3 linked regions of the Desulfatitalea tepidiphila genome follow. The protein of the gene in region 2 interacts with the protein of the main gene of each other region in a pairwise test. Links are inferred from orthologs where the notes say so. Each region holds a gene or a part of one and is shown on either strand. Other genes may lie near its edges.

The links. The genes of interacting proteins can lie anywhere in the genome.
Region 1: the proteins of DFT_RS14780 (region 2) and ftsA interact in binary tests that used the Escherichia coli proteins (3 or more experiments, as listed by UniProt). The link is inferred for Desulfatitalea tepidiphila from one-to-one orthologs.
Region 3: the proteins of DFT_RS14780 (region 2) and ftsZ interact in binary tests that used the Escherichia coli proteins (3 or more experiments, as listed by UniProt). The link is inferred for Desulfatitalea tepidiphila from one-to-one orthologs.

The regions. Positions count from the first base shown.
Region 1 is NZ_BCAG01000001.1:847,246-850,051, forward strand. It holds ftsA (cell division protein FtsA), read left to right. Parts: upstream 1-691; coding sequence 692-1,921; downstream 1,922-2,806. Other genes in the region: DFT_RS03680 (cell division protein FtsQ/DivIB), read left to right, coding at 1-683; ftsZ (cell division protein FtsZ), read left to right, coding at 2,003-2,806. UniProt on the Escherichia coli protein: Essential cell division protein that assists in the assembly of the Z ring. May serve as the principal membrane anchor for the Z ring.
Region 2 is NZ_BCAG01000003.1:2,286,116-2,291,892, reverse strand. The notes cover bases 561-3,352. They hold DFT_RS14780 (rod shape-determining protein), read left to right. Parts: upstream 561-1,330; coding sequence 1,331-2,374; downstream 2,375-3,352. Other genes in these bases: DFT_RS14770 (hypothetical protein), read left to right, coding at 3,203-3,352; mreC (rod shape-determining protein MreC), read left to right, coding at 2,394-3,206; DFT_RS14785 (serine hydrolase domain-containing protein), read left to right, coding at 561-1,027. Also shown: more of DFT_RS14785, read left to right, coding at 1-560; more of DFT_RS14770, read left to right, coding at 3,353-3,715; mrdA (penicillin-binding protein 2), read left to right, coding at 3,918-5,744; rod shape-determining protein RodA, read left to right, coding at 5,744-5,777. UniProt on the Escherichia coli protein: Forms membrane-associated dynamic filaments that are essential for cell shape determination. Acts by regulating cell wall synthesis and cell elongation, and thus cell shape.
Region 3 is NZ_BCAG01000001.1:848,466-851,350, reverse strand. It holds ftsZ (cell division protein FtsZ), read right to left. Parts: upstream 2,104-2,885; coding sequence 898-2,103; downstream 1-897. Other genes in the region: ftsA (cell division protein FtsA), read right to left, coding at 2,185-2,885; DFT_RS03695 (radical SAM protein), read right to left, coding at 1-766. UniProt on the Escherichia coli protein: Essential cell division protein that forms a contractile ring structure (Z ring) at the future cell division site. The regulation of the ring assembly controls the timing and the location of cell division.

The DNA of each region.
Region 1 (2,806 bases), on a different replicon or contig from region 2:
CTGTCACTTGCTCCGATTACTTCCGGACCGAGAAGATCCGCATCGGCGGCAACCAGAGGCTTTCCGAAGAACAGGTCCTCGCCCAGGCCGGTATCGATATCGGAAACAATCTGCTGGCCCTCAACCTGAGCCTGGTCCGCAAGCGGTTGATCGCCCATCCATGGGTCGCCGATGCCCGGGTGGCAAGAGAAATTCCGGAAACGATCACCATCCGGCTTGTCGAACACGAGGCGTTGGCGCAGATCGATCTTGGCCGCCGGTTCTTGATCAATACGGATGGAAAGATTTTCAAGGAGGTTCAGGACGCTGAAGCCTCGGGGCTGCCCCTGATACAGGGCATCGAATACGGGGACATCAGCCTCGGCGAAGACGCACTCAACCCTCCGATGGCGGCGGTGGTCGATGTGCTGCAATCGTGCCGCAAACCGGTGAGCGTTATCCCTTACACCGAAATTCAGGAATTGCGGTTGGATAAGGAGATGGGCATCACGATCGTGCTCAAGGACCAAGAGCGGATGATCCAGTTGGGTTTTGGCGACCTGGACACCAAACTGGAGCGATTCAAGCGGTTACGGCCGGTTCTGCAAGGGAACGGCAAGTGGCGCAGCTTTCAAATGGTGGACCTGAACAACCCGGATCGGGTCGTGGTGCGGCTCAACGCATCCGACGCGCAGGGAGCTTAAGGAGAGTTATGGCGCAGGGCAACGAGAACATCGTCGTGGGACTGGATATCGGGACGACCAAAATTTGCTGCGTCGTCGGTGAAGTCCGGGGACCGGAAGTCAATGTCATCGGAATCGGCACCCATCCTTCGGTAGGGCTGCGCAAGGGCGTTGTGGTCAACATCGAATCGACGGTGGAGTCGATCAAAAAGGCCGTCGAGGAGGCCGAACTCATGGCCGGCTGCGAAATCTCCTCGGTCTATGCCGGCATCGCCGGAGGCCACATCACCGGTTTCAACAGCCGCGGCATCGTGGCCATCAAGGGGCCCGAGATTACGCCCCTGGATGTGGACCGGGTGATCGACGCCGCGCGCGCCGTGGCCATTCCCATGGATCGGGAAGTGATCCACGTCCTGCCTCAGGAGTATATCGTGGACGACCAGACCGGCATCCAGAATCCAGTGGGCATGGCCGGTGTGCGCCTCGAAGCCAAAATCCATATCGTGACCGGCGCGGTGACCTCGGCCCACAACATCGTCAAGTGCGCCAACCGGGCGGGGCTGGATGTGTGCGACATCGTCCTGGAATCGCTGGCTTCGGGAGAGGCCGTATTGACGGGGGAAGAAAAGCAACTGGGGACAGCCCTGATCGATCTGGGCGGCGGCACCTCGGATTTGGCGATTTTCTCCGGTCAGAACATCAAGCACACCTTTGTGCTGGCCCTGGGCGGAGACAACCTGACCAACGATATCGCCATCGGCCTGCGGGCGCCATTGGCCGAGGCGGAGAAGATAAAGAAGAAGTACGGCAGTTGCCTGTCGGAGAACATCAACACGGAAGATACTATCGAAGTGCCGGGTATGGGTGGGCGAAAAGCCCGCAAGTTGCCGCGCCAGATCCTCGGAGAGATTTTGGAACCTCGCATGGAAGAGATCTTTACCTTGCTCAAACGGGAAATCTATCGTGCGGAGATGGAGCACTACGTGACGTCGGGCGTGGTGGTCACCGGCGGAACGGCACTGCTCGATGGGGTAACGGACATCGCCGAATCCGTATTGGGGCTTCCGGCCCGACTCGGAAAGCCCCAAGGGATCACGGGTCTGACCGATGTGGTGAACAATCCCATGTATGCCACGGGCGTGGGGCTTGTGATGTATGGGGCACGCAAACAGCCGGTCAAGAAGTTCCGCATTCGCGATAAGAATATTTTCAACAGCATCGTGCAGCGGATGAAGAAATGGTTCAAGGAAGTAATATGAAGAATCGTTCGGGTATTCACCTGTCTGCTTAAAAGAGAAGGATATAGGGGGAAACCTTTAACATACAAAAAGGGGGAGACTATGTTTAGTTACATCGAGCAGGAAAATTCGGCAAAAATCAAGGTGATCGGCGTTGGCGGGGCGGGCGGCAATGCCATCAACAACATGATCACCAGCAATCTGCATGGCGTAAAATTCATTGCCGCCAACACCGATGTCCAGGCCCTGGAGGTTTCCAAGGCGGAAATCAAAATCCAGCTGGGAGAGAAGCTGACCGAAGGACTGGGCGCAGGGGCCAATCCGCAGATCGGCAGGGATGCCGCCCTGGAAAGCGGCGAGGCGGTGAAGGCGTCGCTGACTGACAGCCACATGGTGTTTATTACCGCCGGTTTCGGAGGCGGCACCGGAACGGGCGCCGCTCCGGTCATCGCAGGGTTGTGCAAGGAGCTGGGGATCCTCACCGTGGCCGTGGTCACGCGTCCTTTTTCTTTTGAGGGTAAAAAACGCGCGCGCGCCGCGGACGAAGGCCTGGAAGAGCTCAAGCGGGTGGCCGACACGGTCATCACCATTCCCAATGACCGGCTGCGCGGTCTGGCTTCCAAAAATGCCCGCATGATCGACATGTTCCGCAAGGCCGATGAAATACTGCTCCATTCGGTGAAAGGCATTACCGATCTGATCATCCGGCCGGGGTTGGTCAACCTCGATTTCGCCGATGTCAAGACCACCATGTCCAAGGCCGGCATGGCCATCATGGGTATCGGTGTGGCCAGTGGAGAGAACCGGGCCGTGGAAGCCGCGGAACGCGCCATTTCCCATCCGTTGCTCGAGGACATCAATATTTCCGGCGCAAAGGGTGTGCTCATGAACATCACCAGCAGCAGC
Region 2 (5,777 bases):
TCCGGGGGGCGTTATCCTGGTGGCCGTCCACGGAAAAGTGGTTTTAAGGCACGCATACGGCTCAGCCGACTGGTTCAGACGGCGGACGATGGCTTGTGAAACGGTTTTTGACCTGGCATCTTTGACCAAACCCCTGGCGACAACCCTTGCCGTTATGCATTTGGTTCAACGTGGTCTCCTGGTTCTGGATCAGCCCTGTTGCTTCTATTGGCCGGATTTTTTCAAGGGAGACAAGGCGGCGATTACGGTGCGACATTTACTTGGTCACAGTTCCGGGCTGCCTGCCTGGCGGCCCTATTATCTGCGCCTGAAGGATATGCGAGGCCAGGAGCGGCGAAAATCGGCCGTTGAAGAATGGATGGCTCGGGAACCATTGTTGTCGCCACCAGGACAGCGGGCATGCTACAGTGACATCGGGTTCCTGGTATTGCAAGGCCTGATAGAAAGAGTGGTGCAAACGACTTTGGATCGCTATCTGGAAGCGTCGATCTGGAAGTCCTTATCGGTTCAGGGGCTTTTTTTTAACCCCGCGAACCAGCCGCTCGTAGAAGCGGATTACGCTGCCACTGAGTTGTGCCCCTGGCGGGGGAGATTGCTTGTTGGCCGTGTTCATGACGACAACGCGTATGCCATCGGTGGTGTGTGTGGACATGCCGGTCTTTTTGGCAGCGCCGATGCGGTCTGGAACCTTCTGCAGAAACTATTGTTCATCGAAACCGGAGTGATCGATAATGGCCCGTTTGAGCCATCTCTGCTAAAAAAGTTCTTCCATAGGCAAAATGGGACGGATTGGGGCCTTGGATTCGACACGCCGGCGGAGGTGGGGTCGAGCGCAGGTCGTTGCTTCAGTCCGGAAAGCGTGGGACATTTAGGATTCACCGGCACCTCTTTTTGGATGGATCGGCGCAGAGGCATCATTGTCGTCTTATTGACCAACCGGGTGCATCCGAGCCGCCATAATGAGCGTATCAAGGCTTTTCGGCCCTTGCTGCACGATGCGGTGATGGAGCATATTGGTGGTGTGTAGTGCCTGTGGCAAAATGACAGCTGTGGATGGGCAACCTTCAAAGGCCAGCGGCAGCATTTTTTGGCCGGGTCACAACAGCGGGCAGACGATTTGGCAGAGTGAATGACTTCGTACGGCAGGGAATTGTTGTGCAGTGAATTTCTTACGCAATTTCCATAATTTATTCTTGAAATGGGTTGCCGTTTCTGTTAGCAACGGTAATATTTTTCGATTGTTATATCTCTTGTTGAATTCACCCTGTTCGGAGAAGCCGTAGACATGACACCCAGGACTCTAATTTAATTAAAATAGGATATTCGGAGCATGAACTTTTTCTTGGATTCTATATTAGGTTTTTTTTCCAGTGATTTGGCTATTGATTTGGGCACTGCCAACACGTTGGTCTATGTGAAGGGAAAAGGTATTGTTCTGAGCGAACCATCGGTCGTTGCGGTTCGCACGGACAGTCGTTCGAGAAACCGGGTGCTGGCGGTGGGCTTGGAAGCCAAAAACATGCTGGGGCGCACCCCAGGCAACATCGTCGCCATCCGTCCGATGCGCGATGGCGTTATCGCAGATTTCGAGGTGACCGAAGCCATGTTGCGGCACTTCATTCAAAAAGTGCACAACCGTAGATCGCTGGTACGCCCGAGGGTGATTATCGCTGTTCCCTCTGGCATTACCCAGGTGGAAAAGAGGGCTGTCCGTGAATCTGCCGAATCGGCCGGTGCAAGGGAAGTATTTTTGATCGAAGAGCCGATGGCGGCTGCCATCGGTGCGAATCTTCCGATTACCGAGCCTACCTGCAACATGGTCGTGGATATTGGTGGCGGAACCACGGAGGTGGCTGTGATCTCCCTGGCCGGGATCGTGTACAGCCGGTCACTGCGCGTTGCCGGCGACAAGATGGACGAAGCCATCATTCAATACATTAAACGGAAATATAACCTGCTGATCGGCGAGCGAACCGCGGAAATCATCAAGACCTCCATCGGCAACGCCTATCCAGACCCGGACAAAGTCGAAACCATCGAGGTCAAAGGCCGTGACTTGGTTTCCGGTATTCCCAAAATATTGGCGATCGACTCTGAGGAGGTCAGAATGGCCATCTCCGAACAGATCGATGCCATTGTGGAAACCGTCAAGATTGCGCTTGAACAGACACCGCCTGAATTGGCCGCAGACATCGTTGACCGCGGCATCGTGCTGACCGGTGGCGGTGCATTGCTTAAAAACCTCGACAAGTTGTTGCGCGAAGAGAGCGGATTGCCGATTACGACCGCTGACGACCCTTTGGCCACCGTTGCCTTAGGCTCCGGCAAGGCTTTGGATTGCATTGAAATTCTTAAGCAAGTGGTGATTTACTGACTCAATGTTTTCCAAGCAAATGGCGATCATAATCGGTTTCATCGTATTGGTCACACTCAGCTTTACGATGTTGTCGCTGAGCAGTCGACAGCCTTACCCCGAACACGGCACCGGGCGGTTCGCCATCGCCCTGGTCGCCCCTTTTCAAAAGATCATCAGCCATTCGTCGAGATTCTTGCGTGACATATGGGAGCACTACTTCTTTCTTGTCTCCGTTGCTGAGGAAAACGAACGATTGCACAAAGAGGCGCAAACGGCATTTGCCCTTGCCCATCGCAACGAAGAGTTGATGCAGGCCAACGATCGACTGAGGCAACTGCTCAACCTGGACGAGGAGCTGCAACTACCGACGGTCGCCGCTCAGGTGGTCGGCAAGGATCCCTCTCCATGGTTTCAAACCATCCTGGTGGACAAAGGGCGTGAGGACGGCGTGGAGATTGGTTTCCCTGTGATCAACCCCCAGGGGGTGGTAGGCCTGATCGTGGATTCGACTGCTCATTACGCCAAAGTGATGCTGATCACCGATCCGAATAGTGCCGTTGACGCGGTGGTGCAAAAGAGCAGGGCCAGAGGCATTATCAAGGGAGGTACCTCCGGGTATTGCGTATTTAACTATGTCTTGCGAAAATACGACGTTGAGGTTGGAGATAGCATCATTTCTTCCGGCATGGATGGCGTCTTCCCCAAAGGAACGCCTATCGGACGGGTTGCCGAGGTCCTGAAGGAAGAGGCGGGTATTTTTCAGGATGTGACCGTGACGCCGTTTGTGGACTTCGAGCGCCTCGAAGAGGTTTTGATTGTTCCCACCAAAACATTGGTCGATCCGCTATGACCGTTTTGTTTTACATCATGGTTTCTTTGTGTCTGGTGCTCGTTAAAACGACCCTGATACCCGGAATGCCCTTGTTTGAAAAGTTTTACGATTTACTCATTCCCATTCTCATTTACCTGAGTTTTTTCAGGACTAAACTCGAGGGCGTGCCCATCGTTCTTTTCTTCGGTTTTATCATAGATAGCCTCTGTGGCGGTCCCATGGGATTGTACTTAATCATCTATTTGTGGATCTATATCGGAATGCGCTGGGCCGCTCGGTTTTTTTATACCGGCAGCGTTTTTCTCCTTTCTCTCGCAGTGGCCATCGGCGTGGCCTTCGAGAACGCAATTTTGCTGATCTATATGGCATTTCTGGCCCCCAGTGCCAGTATTCCCGTAGATGCATTAGAAACCGTGGTGTTGCAGATCCTTTGGGCACTGGTCACAGGACCGGCCATCTTGGTGATTATCGGATGGGCCCAGAAGCAGTTGGATTCGTGGAACGCAAAAATATTCGTCGATCTTTAAGTAGTGTCTGTCCACAAATAGGCAAATTGGACCGAGATCAAGGCGCACGAAAAATTTAACCGCAGGCATATGGCTGATATTCCGAGGATTAAATTTTTCGCGCAACGCAGATATCGGGACAATTGGACATTGTGGATGGGCACTAAGTAGAACTAAAAGCCGCTCGAACAGCGGAACGATACCATAAAGATTTACCCTAATAATGCGTAACTATCTTGAAAGCGTCGACACTGATTGGTTCAACCAGCGCCTGGTCGGTGTCCTCGTGGCCGTGGTGTTGGCATTTACCGTATTATCCATTCGGCTTCTTTACCTCCAATTGTTTGAGGGCAGAGAACTACGGCGATTATCGGAAATCAACAGCATCCGTCTTCAAGATATCGATGCGCCGCGCGGCATGATTTGCGATCGAAACGGAACAACGGTCGTGGACAATCGGCCCGCTTTCAATGTCTATATCATCCTCAAGGATGCCAAGCCCATCGATGAGACGGTGGCCCGCTTGGGGCAGTTGTTGAATGAATCTCCGGAAACCCTGATGGCCACTATCCAGGAAAACCGCAAGCGAGGTGGTTACACACCTGTTCTGCTGCGAGAAGATATCGGTCGCGATACCATGGCCGCCATCGAGGTCCATAAATTCGAGTTGCCCGGAGTCCAGGTGCGTGTGTCGCCTCGGCGGCATTATATCTATGACACGCATGCGGCCCATCTGCTCGGTTACATGGGTGAAATCAGCCAGGAAGAATTGCAGGGGTCACCGTTCGACGATTGCAAGGGAGGAGATTTTATAGGAAAATTTGGAATTGAGAAAGCATACGAGGCCCATTTGAGAGGTAAGCGAGGCGGCCGCCAAGTGGAGGTCAACGCCACCGGTCAAGTGGTGCGTGTGCTTAAAACCGTACCGGCTCAACCGGGTCAGAATATTTTCCTGACCATTGACGAAGAGCTGCAAAAGAGGGCCGAAGCATTGTTGCAAGACCGCGTCGGTGCTGCTGTTGCCGTTGAACCCGATACGGGACGGATTCTGGCCATGGCCAGCAGTCCAGCCTTCGATCCCAATCTATTTGTAACCGGCATGACCCGCGACCAGTGGAATGAATTGGTTTCCAATCCCTTCAGGCCGCTCGAGAACAAAGCCACCCAAGCCGAATATCCACCGGCATCGACCTATAAAATCGTGACCGCCCTTGCCGGTTTGGAAGAAAAGGTGATCGATGCCAAGACGACCTTTTATTGTCCCGGTTTTTACAAGTATGGCAACCGCGCGTATCGATGCTGGAAAAAATCCGGGCATGGTGAGGTCGATTTGGTCAAAGCTCTGGCCGAATCGTGCGACGTCTATTTTTACCAGGTCGGTGAGGCGTTGGGGGTCGACCGTATGGCCAAGTACGCCCGCGCCTTTGGGCTGGGTGCAGCTACCGGGATTTCCCTGGACCGGGAAGGCAAAGGGTTGATACCCACCAGTGATTGGAAGAAAAAACGGTTTGGTGTTCCCTGGCAGGGAGGTGAAAACCTTTCCATCGCCATCGGACAGGGATTCAATTTGGTAACCCCCTTGCAGATGGCCTCCTTAGCGGCCGCCGTGGGAAACGGGGGCACCCGGTATTCGCCGTATGTGATTGAAAAGATCCAAACTGCGGACGGGGTGGTGACCTTTCAGAACAGTCCCAGGGAGGATGGAAAAATCAAATTGCATGCGGAAAACCTTGCACTCGTGCGCCAGGCGTTATGGCAGGTGGTCAATGATCCCAAGGGGACCGCTTGGCAATCGCGGATTCAAGGGTTGCATTTCTCGGGAAAGACCGGGACGGCACAGGTGGTCTCCATGCCCAAGGCAAGCGACGGATCATCCGGGGAAATCGATGCACTCCCAAAGGATCACGCCTGGTTTGTCGCATATGCCCCTTCTGAGAATCCGAAGATCGCCATATCAGTGATCATCGAACACGGCGAACATGGCTCTTCGGCGGCGGCGCCTGTCGCCAGTGCATTGATTCAGGCCTACTTGGGAGATAATCAACCATGATGATAGATCGACGCCTGGTGGAGTATTTCGATT
Region 3 (2,885 bases), on a different replicon or contig from region 2:
AACGGCAGCCATGAGGGCATCCCCGGCTCACTTCGATGAGGAAAGCGTCTTCAAATGTCGTGTGCGGCGTCACCACCGTGCTGGTCGTATCGAACTGGCCGATATCGGCGGCATAGACCCGCGTTATTCTTTCAGGGACCTCGGCCAGTGGCGTAAAACCGGCCAGGGTCCCATCCGGATGGTGGCTGTCCTCGTAGAAGGAAGGCACGTAAACGCCGGGCAGATCCCGGGCAGCCTTCAACAAAAACTCGCGACGATCCATTCCCGGATGAAAACACTCGAAAAAATCTGATAGCAGGGCTTCGGCTTCGCCGATCAGAAAGCAGTCTATGAACGGCGCGAGGGGTTCTGGATTGAGAGAAGCGGAGACTCCCCCTGCCAAAATTAGGGGGAGGGAGGCGCCACGATGGGCGGATGACAGGGGGAGCTCCGCTTTTTGCAGGATGGTCAGTACATTGGCAAAATCATTTTCGAATGAGAGCGAAAAAGCCAAACCATCGAACTCACGCAACCTGCGCCCCGATTCGAGGGAAACCAACGGCCGGTCGGCGTGATTCGTTTCAGGGAGAAACGCACGCTCGCAAACCACATGATCCATTGCATTGAGTAACCGGTAAACCGTTTGGAATCCCAGACTGGCCATGCCCACGGCATAGTGATTGGGATAGATGAGCGCCACACGCACGCGATCATGCCACGATTTATGGGTTGTACCGACCTCTGCATCGAGCCTTTCTTTACGCTGTTTGTCTGTTCCGGGTGCCATCAAACACTCCGTTTAAAAAAAATTGATCCTGAAACCGGATCGCCCTGACCGTTTGGATGGCACCCATTGATCCACAAAAACGCATTCAACCTTGCCTGTCTTTCCCAGCAGGACCGCTTGACACCAAATCCCTAATCCGCCTTGCGTCTCAGGAATGTCGGCACATCCAGGTCATTGCTGTCGATGACCATGCCCTTGTAGCCTTTATAGAGCGACCCGGAGGATTCGTTGGCCGCCAGCTGCTGCCGGCGGACCCGCCGGAAGGTGGGCTCGTCCAGATCATCGCCGGCTGCCAGATCCGCCGGCGTGATATCGCGCACCTTCCCGCCATAGGTCGGATCGGAGACCGGGGCCTGGGCCGGGGCCGGCTCCTTTTTATCCTTCTCGACACCGATGCCGGTGGCAATGACCGTGACCCGCATCTCATCGCCCATATCGTCATCGATGACCGCGCCCCAGATAATATCGGCATCATCGCCGACTTCGTTGTATATACGGTCGGATGCCTCGGTCATCTCTTCCATGGTGATATCGCTGCTGCTGGTGATGTTCATGAGCACACCCTTTGCGCCGGAAATATTGATGTCCTCGAGCAACGGATGGGAAATGGCGCGTTCCGCGGCTTCCACGGCCCGGTTCTCTCCACTGGCCACACCGATACCCATGATGGCCATGCCGGCCTTGGACATGGTGGTCTTGACATCGGCGAAATCGAGGTTGACCAACCCCGGCCGGATGATCAGATCGGTAATGCCTTTCACCGAATGGAGCAGTATTTCATCGGCCTTGCGGAACATGTCGATCATGCGGGCATTTTTGGAAGCCAGACCGCGCAGCCGGTCATTGGGAATGGTGATGACCGTGTCGGCCACCCGCTTGAGCTCTTCCAGGCCTTCGTCCGCGGCGCGCGCGCGTTTTTTACCCTCAAAAGAAAAAGGACGCGTGACCACGGCCACGGTGAGGATCCCCAGCTCCTTGCACAACCCTGCGATGACCGGAGCGGCGCCCGTTCCGGTGCCGCCTCCGAAACCGGCGGTAATAAACACCATGTGGCTGTCAGTCAGCGACGCCTTCACCGCCTCGCCGCTTTCCAGGGCGGCATCCCTGCCGATCTGCGGATTGGCCCCTGCGCCCAGTCCTTCGGTCAGCTTCTCTCCCAGCTGGATTTTGATTTCCGCCTTGGAAACCTCCAGGGCCTGGACATCGGTGTTGGCGGCAATGAATTTTACGCCATGCAGATTGCTGGTGATCATGTTGTTGATGGCATTGCCGCCCGCCCCGCCAACGCCGATCACCTTGATTTTTGCCGAATTTTCCTGCTCGATGTAACTAAACATAGTCTCCCCCTTTTTGTATGTTAAAGGTTTCCCCCTATATCCTTCTCTTTTAAGCAGACAGGTGAATACCCGAACGATTCTTCATATTACTTCCTTGAACCATTTCTTCATCCGCTGCACGATGCTGTTGAAAATATTCTTATCGCGAATGCGGAACTTCTTGACCGGCTGTTTGCGTGCCCCATACATCACAAGCCCCACGCCCGTGGCATACATGGGATTGTTCACCACATCGGTCAGACCCGTGATCCCTTGGGGCTTTCCGAGTCGGGCCGGAAGCCCCAATACGGATTCGGCGATGTCCGTTACCCCATCGAGCAGTGCCGTTCCGCCGGTGACCACCACGCCCGACGTCACGTAGTGCTCCATCTCCGCACGATAGATTTCCCGTTTGAGCAAGGTAAAGATCTCTTCCATGCGAGGTTCCAAAATCTCTCCGAGGATCTGGCGCGGCAACTTGCGGGCTTTTCGCCCACCCATACCCGGCACTTCGATAGTATCTTCCGTGTTGATGTTCTCCGACAGGCAACTGCCGTACTTCTTCTTTATCTTCTCCGCCTCGGCCAATGGCGCCCGCAGGCCGATGGCGATATCGTTGGTCAGGTTGTCTCCGCCCAGGGCCAGCACAAAGGTGTGCTTGATGTTCTGACCGGAGAAAATCGCCAAATCCGAGGTGCCGCCGCCCAGATCGATCAGGGCTGTCCCCAGTTGCTTTTCTTCCCCCGTCAATACGGCCTCTCCCGAAGCCAGCGATTCCAGGACGATGTCGCACACATCCAGCC